2 regions of the Simiduia curdlanivorans genome follow, and region 1 is predicted to be linked to the other one. Evidence: predicted binding sites of a transcription regulator. Region 1 holds the regulator's gene; the other holds the start of a gene.
What was found. The regulator LexA, encoded in region 1, represses DNA repair genes until DNA is damaged. The targets are predictions, from matches to a motif close to ACTGTNTNTANANACAGT.
Positions count from the first base shown of each region.

Region 2: recN (DNA repair protein RecN) is a predicted target of LexA. The motif match lies at 1,104-1,121, and genes of this name have one in related genera.

Region 1 covers NZ_JAUFQG010000004.1:2,787,357-2,794,793, reverse strand. The annotation lists gene QWY82_RS12260 (mechanosensitive ion channel family protein) at 1-794, opposite strand, end outside; gene nagZ (beta-N-acetylhexosaminidase) at 818-1,834, opposite strand; gene QWY82_RS12250 (TetR/AcrR family transcriptional regulator) at 1,868-2,497, opposite strand; gene QWY82_RS12245 (LOG family protein) at 2,635-3,288, opposite strand; gene lexA (transcriptional repressor LexA) at 3,427-4,035, shown strand; gene QWY82_RS12235 (cell division inhibitor SulA) at 4,035-4,454, shown strand; gene QWY82_RS12230 (hypothetical protein) at 4,569-4,829, opposite strand; gene QWY82_RS12225 (DUF6586 family protein) at 4,892-5,365, opposite strand; gene topA (type I DNA topoisomerase) at 5,365-7,437, opposite strand, start outside.
Region 2 covers NZ_JAUFQG010000006.1:1,178,530-1,185,966, reverse strand. The annotation lists gene recN (DNA repair protein RecN) at 1-1,082, opposite strand, end outside; gene grpE (nucleotide exchange factor GrpE) at 1,236-1,796, shown strand; gene dnaK (molecular chaperone DnaK) at 1,978-3,900, shown strand; gene dnaJ (molecular chaperone DnaJ) at 3,985-5,112, shown strand; gene dapB (4-hydroxy-tetrahydrodipicolinate reductase) at 5,199-6,005, shown strand; gene QWY82_RS19050 (YfiR family protein) at 6,172-6,744, shown strand; gene QWY82_RS19045 (methyl-accepting chemotaxis protein) at 6,810-7,437, shown strand, end outside.

The sequences.
Region 1 (7,437 bases):
CGAATACCCACCGTTTCATAGATGCGGCGGTTCAACATTCTGGACGGGTTTTCTACCGCAATTTGAGTAAATACGGCGTTGGGGACATAAAGCGGGCGCTTATCAAAGGTGCGAATACGGGTTAAACGCCAGCCAATATGCTCAACCGTACCCTCAATGGTTTTATCCGGTGATCTGACCCAGTCACCGACGGCGAAAGGCCTATCTAAATAGATCATTAAGCCGCCGAAAAAATTGGCCAACAAATCTTTAGCGGCAAAGCCTACAGCAATACCACCAATGCCGCCAAATGCAAGCACGCCAGAGATGCTATAGCCAAAGGTCTGCAGGCCGACTAGAACCGCCGTGATGATTACCGAGAGCCGCAGCAACTTACCCAGCGCCATAACGGTGGTTTCGTCGACCGGGGCATCCATGAACTCAGGGTCCATTAAATTGTGCTCGGCGCGCTTGATAAAGCCGACCACAAACCACGTTAACAGCACAATAATGCCGGCCTCGCGCACCGGTGCAACCAAATCAAAAATATCGGAATCAGAGGTGTTCTGCACTATTTCGGCAGCCCAACTTAAACCCACCAGCCAGAACACCCATTCGAGCGGTTTTTGCGCCGATAGATACAATGCGTCGTCCCATACACTTTTCGTGGCACCGGCTAATCGCACCAGCTTTCGCAACACACGCCGCACCACAAATGCAACCAGTAGCGTAATAATAACGATGGAAAACACCTGAACCATCCAAGCGCTTTCACTGGACACTAGACTGCTAACAGCTGCTAAAAAACTTTCCATGAGCCCAACAATATCCTCTTTAGTTAAACCATTGCTTCAATAGGTAATAAGCTGACCACCTGCTGCCAGCGAGCATCACGACGTAAATCATCCCAATGCACGCGTTTGCGCATTCTCATGCGTGAAATACGCTTGTTTGGCAACACCGATTGCTTGGCCAAATGTTCGACCACCTGCAGCGCGGCAGCGCGATCATTGCATACCAACACCATATCGCACCCGGCGGCCAGGGCGAGCTCTGCTCGAGCAGTGAAGTCACCTGCACTTTCGGCACCAGCCATGGATAAATCGTCGCTAAAAATGACGCCGTCGAATTGCAATTGCTGGCGCAATTTTTCCTGCAGCCACTTGCTTGAAAAGCCCACCGGCAAATGATCAACTTCTGGAAACACAATGTGCGCCGGCATTAATGCATCTAACTGATCAATCAGTTGAGTAAAAGGGATAAGGTCGTGGTGCTGTATTTGCGCTAAGGGCCGATGATCCACGGGCTGCACCAAGTGACTATCACCCGTGACTGAACCGTGGCCCGGGTAGTGTTTACCGGTAACGGCCATCCCTGCCTCGTGCATACCCCGAATAAACGCGCCGGCAAGAACAACCACTTCGTCCGGGCGCGGCGAAAAAGAACGATTTGCAATAATCTTGCAATTATTCTCATCCACATCGAGCACTGGCGCAAAGCTTATGTCGATATCGCAAGCTAACAATTCGCTTGCCATCAACCAGCCAATTTGCCGCACCTCCTCGAGAGTCGACTCGGCGTCTCGCCTAAAACTCGCTAAAAAACTTTGCATGGCTGGAATGCGGGAAAAACCCTCGCGAAAGCGCTGCACTCGACCACCTTCGTGATCCACCGCAATAATAATATTAGGTTTGCATTCGCGTATGGATAAAACCAATTGCTGTAGTTGCGCGAGAGATTCAAAATTTCTCGTGAAGAGTATGACCCCTCCTACCTGCGGATGAGCCAACAACTGCCTATCCTCATCATTGAGAGAGCGACCCTCAATGTCCACCATGACTACACCCAGTGCCATTCGTATCTTGCCTTAATGATTGAAAACCGAAATTTACTTAACGTTGAACATACCCGAAAGCGCGGGCACCATCATTTGCGTCGTACCTGTTAGCGTGCTGTCCAAACCGAAATCCTCTTTTAGAATCTCGCTAATAGAATCAAAGCTCGACAAGGTAAAAATTGTCGCTCCAAGCATAAAATATAACCGCCAATAGAAAGTCACCGGGTCTATGCCCGGTGCTGCCTTGAGCAATAAACTAGTGAAGTGCTGATAATACTTGTGATATCGAGCAATAATAAAGCGGCGAATATGACCCTGTGATTGTGCGTAAGCCAAGCCCAATAAGCGCATAAAACGCTGCGCTGCATAACTACCCTCTTCCGAGCCGTCGCAAATCGTAGAAAACAAACAATCGAGCAAATCTTCAGGCGTTAAGTCGCTGCCTTTGCGCTCAATCAACTTCACCAAGGAGCGCTCCAGCTCTTGACAGAAAGGAGTCAAAAAACGTGCGAACACCGCTTGGATTAGCTCTTTCTTCGAGCCGAAATGGTAATTGACCGCGGCGAGATTAACACCGGCGGTGCTGGTTATAGTTCGGAGGGAGGTTTCCGCGAATCCGCGCTCGGCAAATAATGCCTCAGCCGCGTCAAGAATACGGGCGACGGTATCTGTTTCAGACATGATAAAGGCTCTATTATCGAAGGCTAGTTCAGCCACCGAACATACGTTTACATGAACAAACTGTCAAGAAATCATATACCTAGCTAAATTCAGGACCGCCTGCGCCCGAACAGAGGCAAATCCCGAGTCGCTTGCTGTCAATGAGCAGCCTGAGCCGACTTTTTAACCACGTGGGCCTTAATAATGTCGACGGCCTCTTGGGGCGTATCCACCAATTGAATCAACTTCATATCCAGCGCATTGATATTTCCATCGGCCAGCATGGTGCTTGTTAGCCAAGTGACTAAACCTTTCCAATAGCCCTTGTCGACTAATACGATGGGAAAAGGCTCAACCTTCCCTGTTTGCACCAAGGTTAAGGCTTCAAACAGCTCATCTAAGGTGCCAAAGCCGCCGGGCATAATCACAAACCCGATGGCGTGTTTAACGAACATAAACTTGCGCACGAAAAAGTAACGAAACGTCAGGCTAATGGTTTGATAAGGGTTGGGGTCCTGCTCCATGGGCAAGGTGATATTGAGTCCGACGGAATCTCCACCGGCCATCTTCGCGCCCTTGTTCGATGCCTCCATAATGCCGGGGCCACCGCCGGTGATGACCGGAATACCGCTCTCGGCAAATAATCGCCCAAGCGTCTCTGCGGCCTTATAGTATGGGTGCTCCGGAGGGGTGCGGGCGCTGCCAAAAACAGTCACAGCGCCCCTAACTTTTATCAGCTGCTCAATACCATCTACTAATTCAGACTGTATACGCAGTACGCGCCAAGCCTCAGGCATTTTTGCGTCAAGCATAAAAACTCCTTAAATTTCAATAAATTACCAATTCAATCGGCAATTAAAGTATAGCTGAGAGATTTAAGCGCTTGCCGAAACAATTTTACTGTATATAATCACAGCAACTGTATAAAAAAACAGACTCAGGGAACCGCTATGATCAAACTCACCGCCAGACAACAAGAAGTGCTTGAGCTAGTGAAACGCGCCATCGACGAAACCGGCTATCCGCCTACTCGTGCCGAGATAGCGCAGGAGCTCGGTTTTAAGTCGGCCAATGCCGCTGAGGAGCACCTCAAAGCCCTAGCACGTAAGGGTGCGATTGAAATGGTGGCGGGCGCTTCTAGAGGCATTCGCCTACCCGAATCCGAAACCGGTATTCCATTGATCGGCCGCGTTGCGGCAGGCAATCCGATTTTGGCGGAAGAGAATATTGAAGAGTATTGTGAAATTCCAGCATCCTTCTTCAGCCCAAGCGCCGACTACCTGCTCCGTGTGCACGGTATGAGCATGAAAAATATCGGCATTTTAGATGGCGACCTATTAGCCGTTCACCGCACCACGGAAGCGAGAACAGGCGATGTGGTGGTTGCACGTATCGATGAAGACGTAACCGTTAAACGCTTCGAGCACCGCAGAGGTACGTCATCGATAAAACTACATCCAGAAAATGAAGAGTTTGATGTCATCGAAGTGGATCTAAAATCCCAGTCTTTTGCCATAGAAGGGCTCAGTGTCGGCGTTTTAAGAAGAGGCAAGCACTAATGAATATCGCTGCACACACGCATAATCAACCTCTTGCTCGTAAAGCCCCGGCAGTAGAGCGCTGTAGAAGCACGCGCTTAACCGAGCTAGTCGTACCCAACGCCGAACAACACACCCTGCTGCTACCCATGTTGCAGTACCTAAGCAACCAGCACAAAGATCGCTGGGTTACCATCATCAGCGATAAGGCCGTATCCCAGCGTTGGCTCAAGGAACAAGGGGTTAACGTAAACACGATTCGGGTTATTCAGGCCCAGCACGTTAACGACGCGCTGTGGATGACCTGGGAAGCTGTCGCCAACGGTACCAGCCACACAGTCATAGCAGAGCTGGGCGTACAAACGCAGACTGTCATTCGCGAATTAGAGCAGGCAGCCGACGAAGGCGATTGTCGTGTTGTGCTGGTCAGAAGCCGCTAGGAACTTAAGGTACTTAAATACTTAAGGAGAGCACTGAAGTAGCTCTAAATCATGAGCCTGAGCTACGTCATCTTAATAGTGCTCTGCGCACTTAACGGCACTTAGCCACTTAATTTAGTGAATCGTTTTTTGTTCGGCACCTGCGGCATCTATCGACTGGACCTCTGTCTCTAAGGATTCCACCGCAAGCTCGCCCGCCGCCTCCATGCCCGCTTCGATCATGGCTTTGGCGACTTCATACTTACCCTCTTTGAGAAAATGCATAGACTCCTCAGAGAATTTAATCACCACCAAGGGTTCGCCATCCTCACTTGCACGACGTAGCGCGATTTCACCTGTTGATAATTCGATGATTTCATATAGATCTGAGGACATAACAACTCCCAAAACAGCTTGAATTGCTATTCTACCAGCATTTGAATTTGACTTCTCGCCACTTAGTACTCTTGACCAAGGGCACGATTTCGCTCAATCAATTGCCGTAGCGCCAACAGAACTGCCTGCGCCTCGGCAAGATTCCACGAACCTACACCTGAAACTGCAATTAGATTGTGCGGCTGATTAACGCCAGAATCTATTGCTATAGCTGCCGGGCTAGTGGCGCGAGCAAGCAAACTAGAAAGCCATGAGTCATTCATCTCCAAGGCTTTTAATTCTTCAAACTCCGCCGGGCAGCCTCTACCGCTTGGGATAGCGTTAATTACGGTCACGATTGAACTTGAGCGCTCGCAGGCCAGGCGTTGGCTCTCTGCCAACTCTTGCAAGAAGGCGCTGTAAGCAACCTGTAGATGCCAGGTCAAGGATTGTAGTAACGCCTCTTTTAACCAGGGTGCGGACTCAGCCTTGAAGTGCTCAACCAAGGTTGAGCACCATGCCAGTTGCTGATTTACCAAGTTCTGCGAATAGCTCACTAGGAAGACTTTTTCTTGGCTGGTTTTTTGGCTGCCGCTTTTTTCGCCTTTGGCTTTTTAGCGGCATCAATCAACCATTTACCACCTTCATACACCGCTTTCCAGCCAGAAGCCTTGCCCTCCACCTCCGTCTGCACATAGTGAACTTTTTCTTTTCGGTTAAAGCGCACAATGCTGGGATTACCCTCCTCGTCCGCTAACGGCGCAGAAAACAAAAAGGTGTATTTGGGGTCTATTTCGGCTTTGTGGGGCATCAATTCCGACAACAAAGGCGCACGTGTTTCTCGGTTCTTAGGGAATTGGCTCGCCGCCAAAAACAAGCCTGCAGCACCGTCGCGCAGAATGTAGTGGTCATCCACTTTTTGGCAGATCAGCTCCGGCATAGGAACCGGGTCCATCTTCGGTGGCGCCGCCTCGCCATTTTTCAACAGTTTCCGTGTGTTTTTACAACTATCATTGGTACAGCCAAAATATTTGCCAAAGCGGCCGGTTTTGAGCTGCATTTCACTACCGCACTTATCGCACTCCAAGACTGGGCCGTCGTAGCCCTTAATCTTAAATGTGCCCTGCTCCACTTCAAATCCTGCGCAATCTGGGTTGTTACCGCAGATATGTAGTTTTCGAGTTTCATCGAGCAGGTAACTATCCATTGCTGCTTTACATAATTTGCAGCGGCGCTTTTTCCGCAGCATGCGGGTTTCCGCCTCGTCATCATCGGCGCTGATAGCTTCATCGCCGGAAACCAAGTTCATGGTATTTTTGCAGCGCTCTTTTGGCGGCAAACCGTAGCCCGAACAACCCAAAAATACGCCGGTGGAACCGGTTCGAATTTGCATGTGCCGGCCACAATTAGAGCAAGCTATATTTGTATCCGTTGGGTCGTTAGCGCGCATGCCGCCGTCTTTACTCTTGGCCGCCTCAAGCTTCTTAGAGAAGTTCTGGTAAAACTCGTTTAACACCTCCTGCCAACCGCGCTCGCCCAGCGCCACTTTATCGAGCGACTGCTCCATTTCGGCAGTAAAAGAGAAGGCCATTAAATCATCAAAGCTCTCAACCAAACGCTCGGTCACTATGTCGCCCATTTTCTCGGCAAAAAAGCGCCGCGCCTCAACCCGTGCGTAACCGCGGTCTTGAATTGTCGAAATAATTGCCGCGTAAGTTGAAGGCCTGCCTATGCCACGTTTTTCCAGCTCTTTAACCAGCGCAGCTTCCGAGTAACGCGCTGGTGGCTTGGTAAAATGTTGATTGGGATCGAGCTTTTCTAAATTTAAGACTTCGCCGACCGACACATCCGGCAACACCACGTCTTCATCTTTTTTCGCCTGTACCGGCATGACCTTCATAAAGCCATCAAACCGAATAACGCGACCACGGGTGCGCAACTCATAACCGGCGGCCTGTACCACCACGGAACTGGAAGTAAACTCTGCCGGCGTCATTTGACAGGCGACAAACTGCTGCCAAATCAAACCATAGAGGCGCTCGGCGTCGCGCTCCATGCCTTTTAAATGCGCGGGCATCAAACTAACATCTGACGGCCGAATAGCCTCGTGCGCCTCCTGTGCGCCCTCCTTGCTGCCATAACTCATGGGCGTTTCAGGCAGATAGCGCTTACCAAAGTTATCTAAAATATAATCGCGGCAATGCCCTACCGCTTCGGCAGACAAGTTGGTCGAATCGGTACGCATGTAGGTAATATAACCCGCCTCGTACAGACGCTGCGCCATCATCATGGTCTTCTTAACGCTAAAGCTTAAGCGTGTACTCGCCGCCTGCTGCAAAGTCGAGGTGATAAAAGGGGCGGAAGGTCTAGACTTGGTCGGCTTATCTTCGCGCTCGGCAACAGTGTAAGTTGCGCCCTCAAGCGCCTTAACAGCAACCAGCGCGTCCGCTTCCGTTAGGGGCTTAAATGCTTGGTCGTTATATTTTTTAACTTCAAAGCGTAATTTTGCTCGGTCTTTGGTCAGTAAGTTAGCAAATAAATCCCAATACTCTTCCGGTACAAAGGCGCGAATTTCCTGCTCCCTTTCTACCAACAAACGTACGGCAACGGATTGGACTCGGCCGGCAGA
Region 2 (7,437 bases), on a different contig from region 1:
TGCGCCAGTTGCCGGTACTGCGCCTCGGCCTTGGCCGATTGCTTGGCGAGTAGATCGAGATCGGCCTCGCCTCCGTCCAGAGACTCTAGTTCATTGGCTAAGGCTTGATGTAACTCGTGCAGCTGCTGTGGGCTGATGCGGTGTTTGCGGGCAATTTGGTAGATCGCATCTAGGCGTCCATCCAGCCATTGCAGCCGCTCTGGGTCTGCGTCGAAGCTGTCGATATGGTGATCTATGGCGCGAGCCGCCTCTTCAATTTGAATTTGCGCGTTGATCAATAGTTGCTCGGCCTCGAGCAGAGGCTCGGATTTCTCTGGCAGGTCGCGCAGCAGCTGTAGGCCTTTATTGATACCGTCTTGCAGGCTCTGGTCTTCGCCCTGGCACAGGCTGGCCAACTGGTAGCTGGTGGCCATTACGGTTTCGGCATTGGCTTGAATTCGATGCTCGGCCTCCAGTGCGTCGAGTTCATTTTGTTCTAGGCCAAGCTGGTCTAGCTCGTCCACCTGGTAGCGCAGTAGCTGCACCCGGGCGCTAATTTCGGCGTCGTTAGACTGTCTTTTTTGCAGTTGCTCGGCGTAGGCCTGCCATTCGCGCCAAGCGGATTTCACCGCTTGATACAGGCTGGTATGGCCGCCGTAGTGGTCAATTAAGGCGCGGTGGTGATCTTTCTTCAGTAGGCTTTGGTGCGCGTGTTGGCTGTGGATGTCGATGAGCAGTTCGCCCAGAGCGCGCAGTTGGCTGAGGGTTGCACTCTGACCGTTGATATAAGCGCGCGAGCGCCCGTCTGCACTGATGGTACGCCTGAGTATGCACTCACTTTCCGCCTCCAGTTCCTGCGCTTTTAGCCATTTGCGCGCCTTGGGTAGCTTGGCCACATCGAAGGTGGCGCTAATATCGGCGCGCTCTGCACCGGTGCGCACCTTGTCGGCATCGGCCTTGTCGCCCAGTGTCATGCCGAGGGCGTCAAGCAAAAGGGACTTGCCCGCACCGGTTTCGCCAGTGAGCGCGGTGAGGCCTTGCTCTAGCTCCAGTTCGAGATGCTCAACAAGGGTGAAGTGATGAATGCTGAGGTGGGTTAGCATAGGAAAGGCCCTCCGATTAATGCTGTCTATTTATACAGTAATTATTTTGCTTTGCAATCCCCTGCGAAAAATCCCTTGAATGTGCGCGCCTAGGCCCCATATAGGCTGCAGGTATTAAAAAGCGGGCCGGCCGATGGGCCGCCGAGAAAGTGAATGGAGCAGACAGTGACGACCGAACAAAACCCACCTTTAGCTGACGAAATTCCCGCCGCCTCGCCGGATGTGGAAGTAGAGCTTGAATCGACGACTGGCCCAGAGGCTGAAATCGAGCGCCTACAGGTTGAGCTGCAGCAAGCGCAGGAGACCGCGCTACGCGCTGCAGCCGATGCGCAAAATACCCGCCGTCGGGCCGAGCAAGATGTTGAGAAAGCGCATAAGTTCGGCCAGGAAAAGATTGTTCAGGACATGGTGGTGGTCGCGGATAACCTCGAGCGCGCCCTGGCCTCGGTGGATGCCAGCGACGCGCAGTTTGCCACGGTGGTTGAAGGCTTACAGCTAACCCTGAAATCCTTGATTGACGGCTTAAAGCGCCACAACGTGATGCAGTTAGATCCTAAGGGCGAGCCCTTTGATCCGCAATTTCATCAGGCTATGACTCAAGTGCCGAATCCGGAGCTGGAGCCCAATACGGTGATGGACGTGTTTCAGAAGGGCTATACCTTGCATGGTCGTTTAGTGCGCCCTGCGATGGTCGTAGTTTCCAAGGCGCCGTAAAAATAGCGGCTAAATGCGACCTTTAAGGGTTGAAATTTCGCCAAAAGCGCCAATATAGATGACAAGACATTGAGGTCGGACGTTTCAGTTTGGCCTCGAGTAAACAGACAAAGTTGGTTGGGTAGCGCCCTATCCAGCGACAGCAAATTAACAGTACAAGTTTAGAGATTGGAGAATTTCCATGGGTAAGATCATCGGTATCGATTTAGGCACAACAAACTCCTGTGTATCTGTGCTCGAAGGTAACAAAGCACGGGTTATCGAAAATGCTGAAGGCGATCGCACAACACCGTCTATCGTTGCCTTTACCGACGATGGCGAAGTGCTGGTAGGCCAGAGCGCCAAGCGTCAGGCGGTCACCAACCCAAACAATACCCTGTTCGCGGTTAAGCGTTTGATCGGTCGTAAGTTTAAAGACGATGTGGTTCAAAAAGATATCAAAATGGTGCCCTACAAAATTGTTGGCGCCGACAATGGCGACGCTTGGGTAGAAGTTAAGGGCGATCGCAAAGCACCGCCGCAAATTTCTGCGGAAGTGTTGAAGAAAATGAAGAAAACCGCCGAAGACTATTTGGGCGAAGCGGTGACCGAAGCGGTCATTACCGTACCGGCCTACTTCAATGACTCTCAGCGTCAAGCCACTAAAGACGCCGGTAAAATTGCCGGTCTCGAAGTTAAACGCATCATTAACGAACCAACTGCCGCGGCTTTGGCCTACGGTATGGATAAAGTTAAGGGCGACCGCACTATTGCTGTGTACGACCTCGGTGGTGGTACCTTCGATATTTCCATCATCGAAATTGCCGATGTGGATGGCGAGCACCAGTTTGAAGTGTTGGCTACCAACGGCGACACCTTCCTCGGTGGTGAAGATTTTGACTCGCGTTTGATCGAATACTTCGCCGAAGAATTCAAGAAGACCAACGGCATCGATTTGCACAACGACGCCATGGCCTTGCAGCGCTTGAAAGAAGCGGCCGAGAAAGCAAAAATTGAGTTGTCTTCAAGCCAGCAAACCGAAGTTAACCTGCCTTACATCACGGCAGATGCCACTGGTCCTAAGCACTTGGTGATCAAGCTGACTCGCGCCAAGCTGGAATCTTTGGTTGAAGAGTTAGTGAAGCGCTCTATGGAGCCAGTGAAGCAGGCAATTGCCGATGCGGATCTGTCGGTGAGCGACATTCAAGATGTGATTTTAGTGGGCGGTCAAACCCGTATGCCACTGGTGCAGAAGTATGTCACCGAGTTTTTCGGCAAAGAGCCACGCAAAGACGTAAACCCCGATGAAGCGGTTGCCATGGGCGCTGCGATTCAAGGAGCGGTGTTGTCTGGCGATGTGAAAGACGTACTGCTGCTGGACGTAACACCTTTGACCTTGGGTATTGAAACCATGGGTGGTGTTGCCACGCCGTTGATCGACAAAAACACCACGATTCCAACCAAGAAGTCGCAAGTGTTTTCCACTGCGGATGACAACCAATCCGCTGTAACTATTCACGTGGTTCAAGGCGAGCGCAAGCAGGCGTCACAGAATAAGTCGCTGGGTCGTTTCGACTTGGCGGATATTCCACCAGCGCCGCGCGGCATGCCGCAAATTGAAGTGACCTTTGATATCGATGCCAACGGTATTTTGAATGTGAAAGCGGCTGATAAAGCCACCGGCAAGCAGCAGTCCATTGTCATCAAAGCTTCATCAGGTTTGTCTGACGAAGAAATTGAAAAAATGGTGCAAGATGCAGAGGCTAATGCCGAAGCCGATAAAAAATTCGAAGAGGTTGTGACCGCGCGCAACACCTTGGATGGCCTGATTTCAGCCACCAAGAAAACCTTGACCGAAGCCGGCGACAAAGCCACAGCGGAAGAAAAAACCGCTATCGAAGCTGCCTTGGCGGAAGCCGAAGTGGCGGTGAAGGGCGATGACAAAGCGGCGATGGAAGCGGCAACTCAAAAACTGACCGAAGCTTCCGGCTCATTGGCGCAGAAACTTTACGCCGAGCAGGCACAGGCGCAGCAGGCCGGTGGCGAGCAAGCGGACGCCGGCAAGGCAGCCGATGACGGTGTTGTCGATGCCGAGTTTGAAGAAGTGAAAGACGAGCAGAAGTAAGAGAATCTGTTAGTAGCTAAAAGCATGACGCGGCCGCAAGGCCGCGTTGTTGTCTGAACTCAGTTAAATATTGAAGTTAAACGTATGTCAAAACGTGATTATTACGAAGTCCTGGGTGTCGAGCGCGGCGTTGATGAAAAAGAGCTGAAAAAGGCTTATCGTCGCATTGCGATGAAGTATCACCCAGATCGCAACTCCGAAGATAAAAATGCCGAGGATAAATTCAAAGAGGCCAGCGAGGCCTACGAGGTTTTGTCCGATAGCCAGAAACGCGCAGCCTATGATCAATACGGTCATCGCGGCGTTGAGGGCATGGCTGGCGGCGGTGGTGGCGGTCAAGGTTTTGGTAATTTCTCGGATATTTTTGGCGATGTGTTTGGCGATATCTTTGGCGGCGCCGGCGGCGGTCGTCGCGGTGGGCCAGCCAGAGGTTCGGATTTGCGCTACACCTTAGATCTCGATTTAGAAAATGCCGTAAAAGGCACCACGGTAAAAATTAAAGTGCCGTCGCTGGTGGCGTGTGAACCTTGCGATGGTACGGGCGCCAAAAAAGGCACCAAGGCGAGTAGCTGTACAACGTGCGGCGGCGTCGGCCAAGTGCGGATGCAGCAGGGCTTTTTCTCGGTCCAGCAAACTTGCCCTAATTGCCGTGGCCGCGGCACGATTATTACCGACCCTTGCACCAGCTGTCATGGTCAAGGTCGCAAGGAAGAGACGCGCACCCTGTCGGTCAAAGTGCCGCCGGGTGTCGATACTGGCGACCGTATTCGCTTAACCGGCGAAGGTGAGGCTGGCGAAGCCGGTGGCCCAGCGGGCGATCTTTACGTGCAAGTTAACGTGCGCGCGCACAGTATTTTTGAGCGCGACGGTCGCAACCTCTATTGCGAAGTGCCCATTAGCTTCGTCGATGCGGCCCTTGGCGGCGAGCTCGAAGTACCCACCTTGGATGGCCGGGTGAAGTTGAAAGTGCCTGCTGAAACCCAAACCGGCAAAATGTTCAGGTTGCGCGGCAAAGGTGTGGTACCGGTGCGCGGCGGCACCGCTGGCGATTTGATGTGCAAAGTAGTGGTGGAAACCCCGGTTAACTTGAGCAATAAGCAGAAAGAGTTGTTGCGTAACTTTCACGACACCATGGGTAGTAGCAAGCACTCGCCGCGGCAGTCCAGTTGGTTTGAAGGCATGAAGAACTTTTTTGGCGACATGAAAATTTAATGGAGTCAGTGCTTGCGCTAGGCGTAACGGCATTGAATTCATCACAATAGATTGCAGGGGTATTACCCGCGTAATAAGGACAGAATATGACGGTTAGACTCGCCGTAACCGGCGCCGGTGGGCGCATGGGTAAAATGTTAATTGAAGCCATTGCCGCCGCGCCTGGCGTTGAGCTTACCGCCGCTATTGAGCGTGCCGGTTCTAGCTTGATCGGTGCCGATGCCGGCGAGCTTGCCGGTATCGGTAAGAATGGCGTGGCGGTGGTTAGCGACTTGCACGAAGTGGTTGAAGATTTTGATGTGTTGATCGACTTCACTGTGCCAGCTGCGACCGTTGAAAACGCCAGAATTTGCGCCGATGCCCATAAAAAAATCGTGATTGGCACCACCGGTTTCAACGAAGATCAAAAGGCTTACTTGTTAGAGGCTAAAGACGCGACGGCTATGTGCATGTCGGCAAATTATTCTTCCGGTGTGAATTTGTGCTTCAAATTGCTTGAATCTGCCGCCAAAATTCTAGGTGACGATTACGATGTCGAGGTCTATGAGGCTCATCATCGGCATAAAATTGATGCTCCCTCGGGCACGGCCTTGCGCATGGGCGAAGTCCTAGCTTGTGCACTCGGGCGCGACTTGGGCAAAGTAGCCGTGTATGGGCGCGAAGGCCAAACCGGAGCGCGCGAGCGCGATACCATTGGCTTTGCCACGGTTCGCGGCGGCGATGTGGTTGGCGATCACACGGTGATGTTTATGGCCGATGGCGAGCGGGTGGAAATCAGCCACAAGGCCTCGTCGCGTATGTCTTTTGCTCGTGGCGCCGTGCGCGCTGCCGCTTGGATAAAAAGCAAAGAAGTTGGCCTGTTCGATATGCAAGACGTCCTGTCTCTGCGCTAGTTTCCCGACGGCGGCAGCCCTCGTGCCGCCCGTCACCTCGCTTTAGTGTTCCCCTGTCCATAAGTACGCTTCTATTTGGTTATTTCCCGTGCCCTGACTATGCTCAATGGTGTTCGGCTGAGTTTCGTGTGGCTGAAAGTTAGTGCTATTTCAGTAAGGGAAGCTTTTGACGCGACAATTCATGTGGGCGAATACGATTCTGATGGCGCTAGTTCGGTGCTGTATCGCTTGGGCGGTGATTTTTCTACCGCTGAGTGCGCAGGCTGATAGGCTGAGTGATAACTACAGTGGCCGCAAGGCGTTAGTGAGCTATATCGCGAGCTTGGCAAAACATGTTACTTGGCCGGATTCGACCTTTCGAGATGGAAAAGATCCGATTGTCATTTGTGTTTTTGGTGCAGATCCGTTTAACGGTGGGTTAGAAGCTAAACTCAAAGAAAGAAATGTGGCGAGGCGCCAGTTGGCGGTAAGGCAACTGGGATCTGATCTCGAGGCTATAGGCTTGGGCTGTCATCAGGTATTTATTTCCGCCGGAGAAAAATCAAGGGTTAAAGAAATTCTCCATCGGCTCGATAACCTGTCAGTGCTATCGCTGAGTGATATGGAAGGCTTTGCGGCGGCGGGAGGAATGATTGGATTTGTGGGTTCAGGCAATCTAATTGCTATGCAGATCAATAGAACGAGGCTGCTCACGAGTGGGCTGGAAGTTGCGCCGGCGCTGTTAAGGTTGGGTCGTTAGCAGCAGCGCGAAAAGGTTCGGCCCAAATGGGCCGAATGACACAGTTATTGGAAGGTGCTTACTTAATGAATATGTTCAGCATGTCTTTGAAATGGAAGGTGTTTTTAGGGATTACTGTCACCAGCTTATTGGCGGTTATCGTCTCGAGCACCTTGGCCGTTAGGGCTGAGGTTGGGCGAGTTGAGCACACCATACAATCAGACACGGGGGATCTTGCCAAGATTATTGGCAATGCCACAGTCGGCGCTATCGCCTTTGGCGATGCCGCGTCAGCCAGAGATATTTTGAGTAGCTTGGAGCTGCAAACGCGAGTCATGAGCGCCGTTATTTACGGCGATAATGGCCAGCCGTTTGTTTGGTATGAGCGCGGCAGAAAAGGTTCGGAAGATTTACCTGCCATGGCGCCGCGATCGCCCGGTAATTTAGGTGTTAATACGCGGGATAATCGTGTTGATATCACAGTGGCCATTCAATCCGATGGCAATAAAGTGGGCACAATTTACTTGGTAGCCAGCTTGGAAGAGCTGAATCAAGCGGTGGCCGATGCCGTTTGGAGTGCTACGGCAACGGTCGTAATCATTGGTATTTTGGCCGTGATCATCTCCTTTTTCCTGCAGGCGGGCATTGTTGGCCCTATCAACTCGGTCGCCGAGGCACTGGAAGATATTGCCGGCGGTGGCGGTGATTTGACCC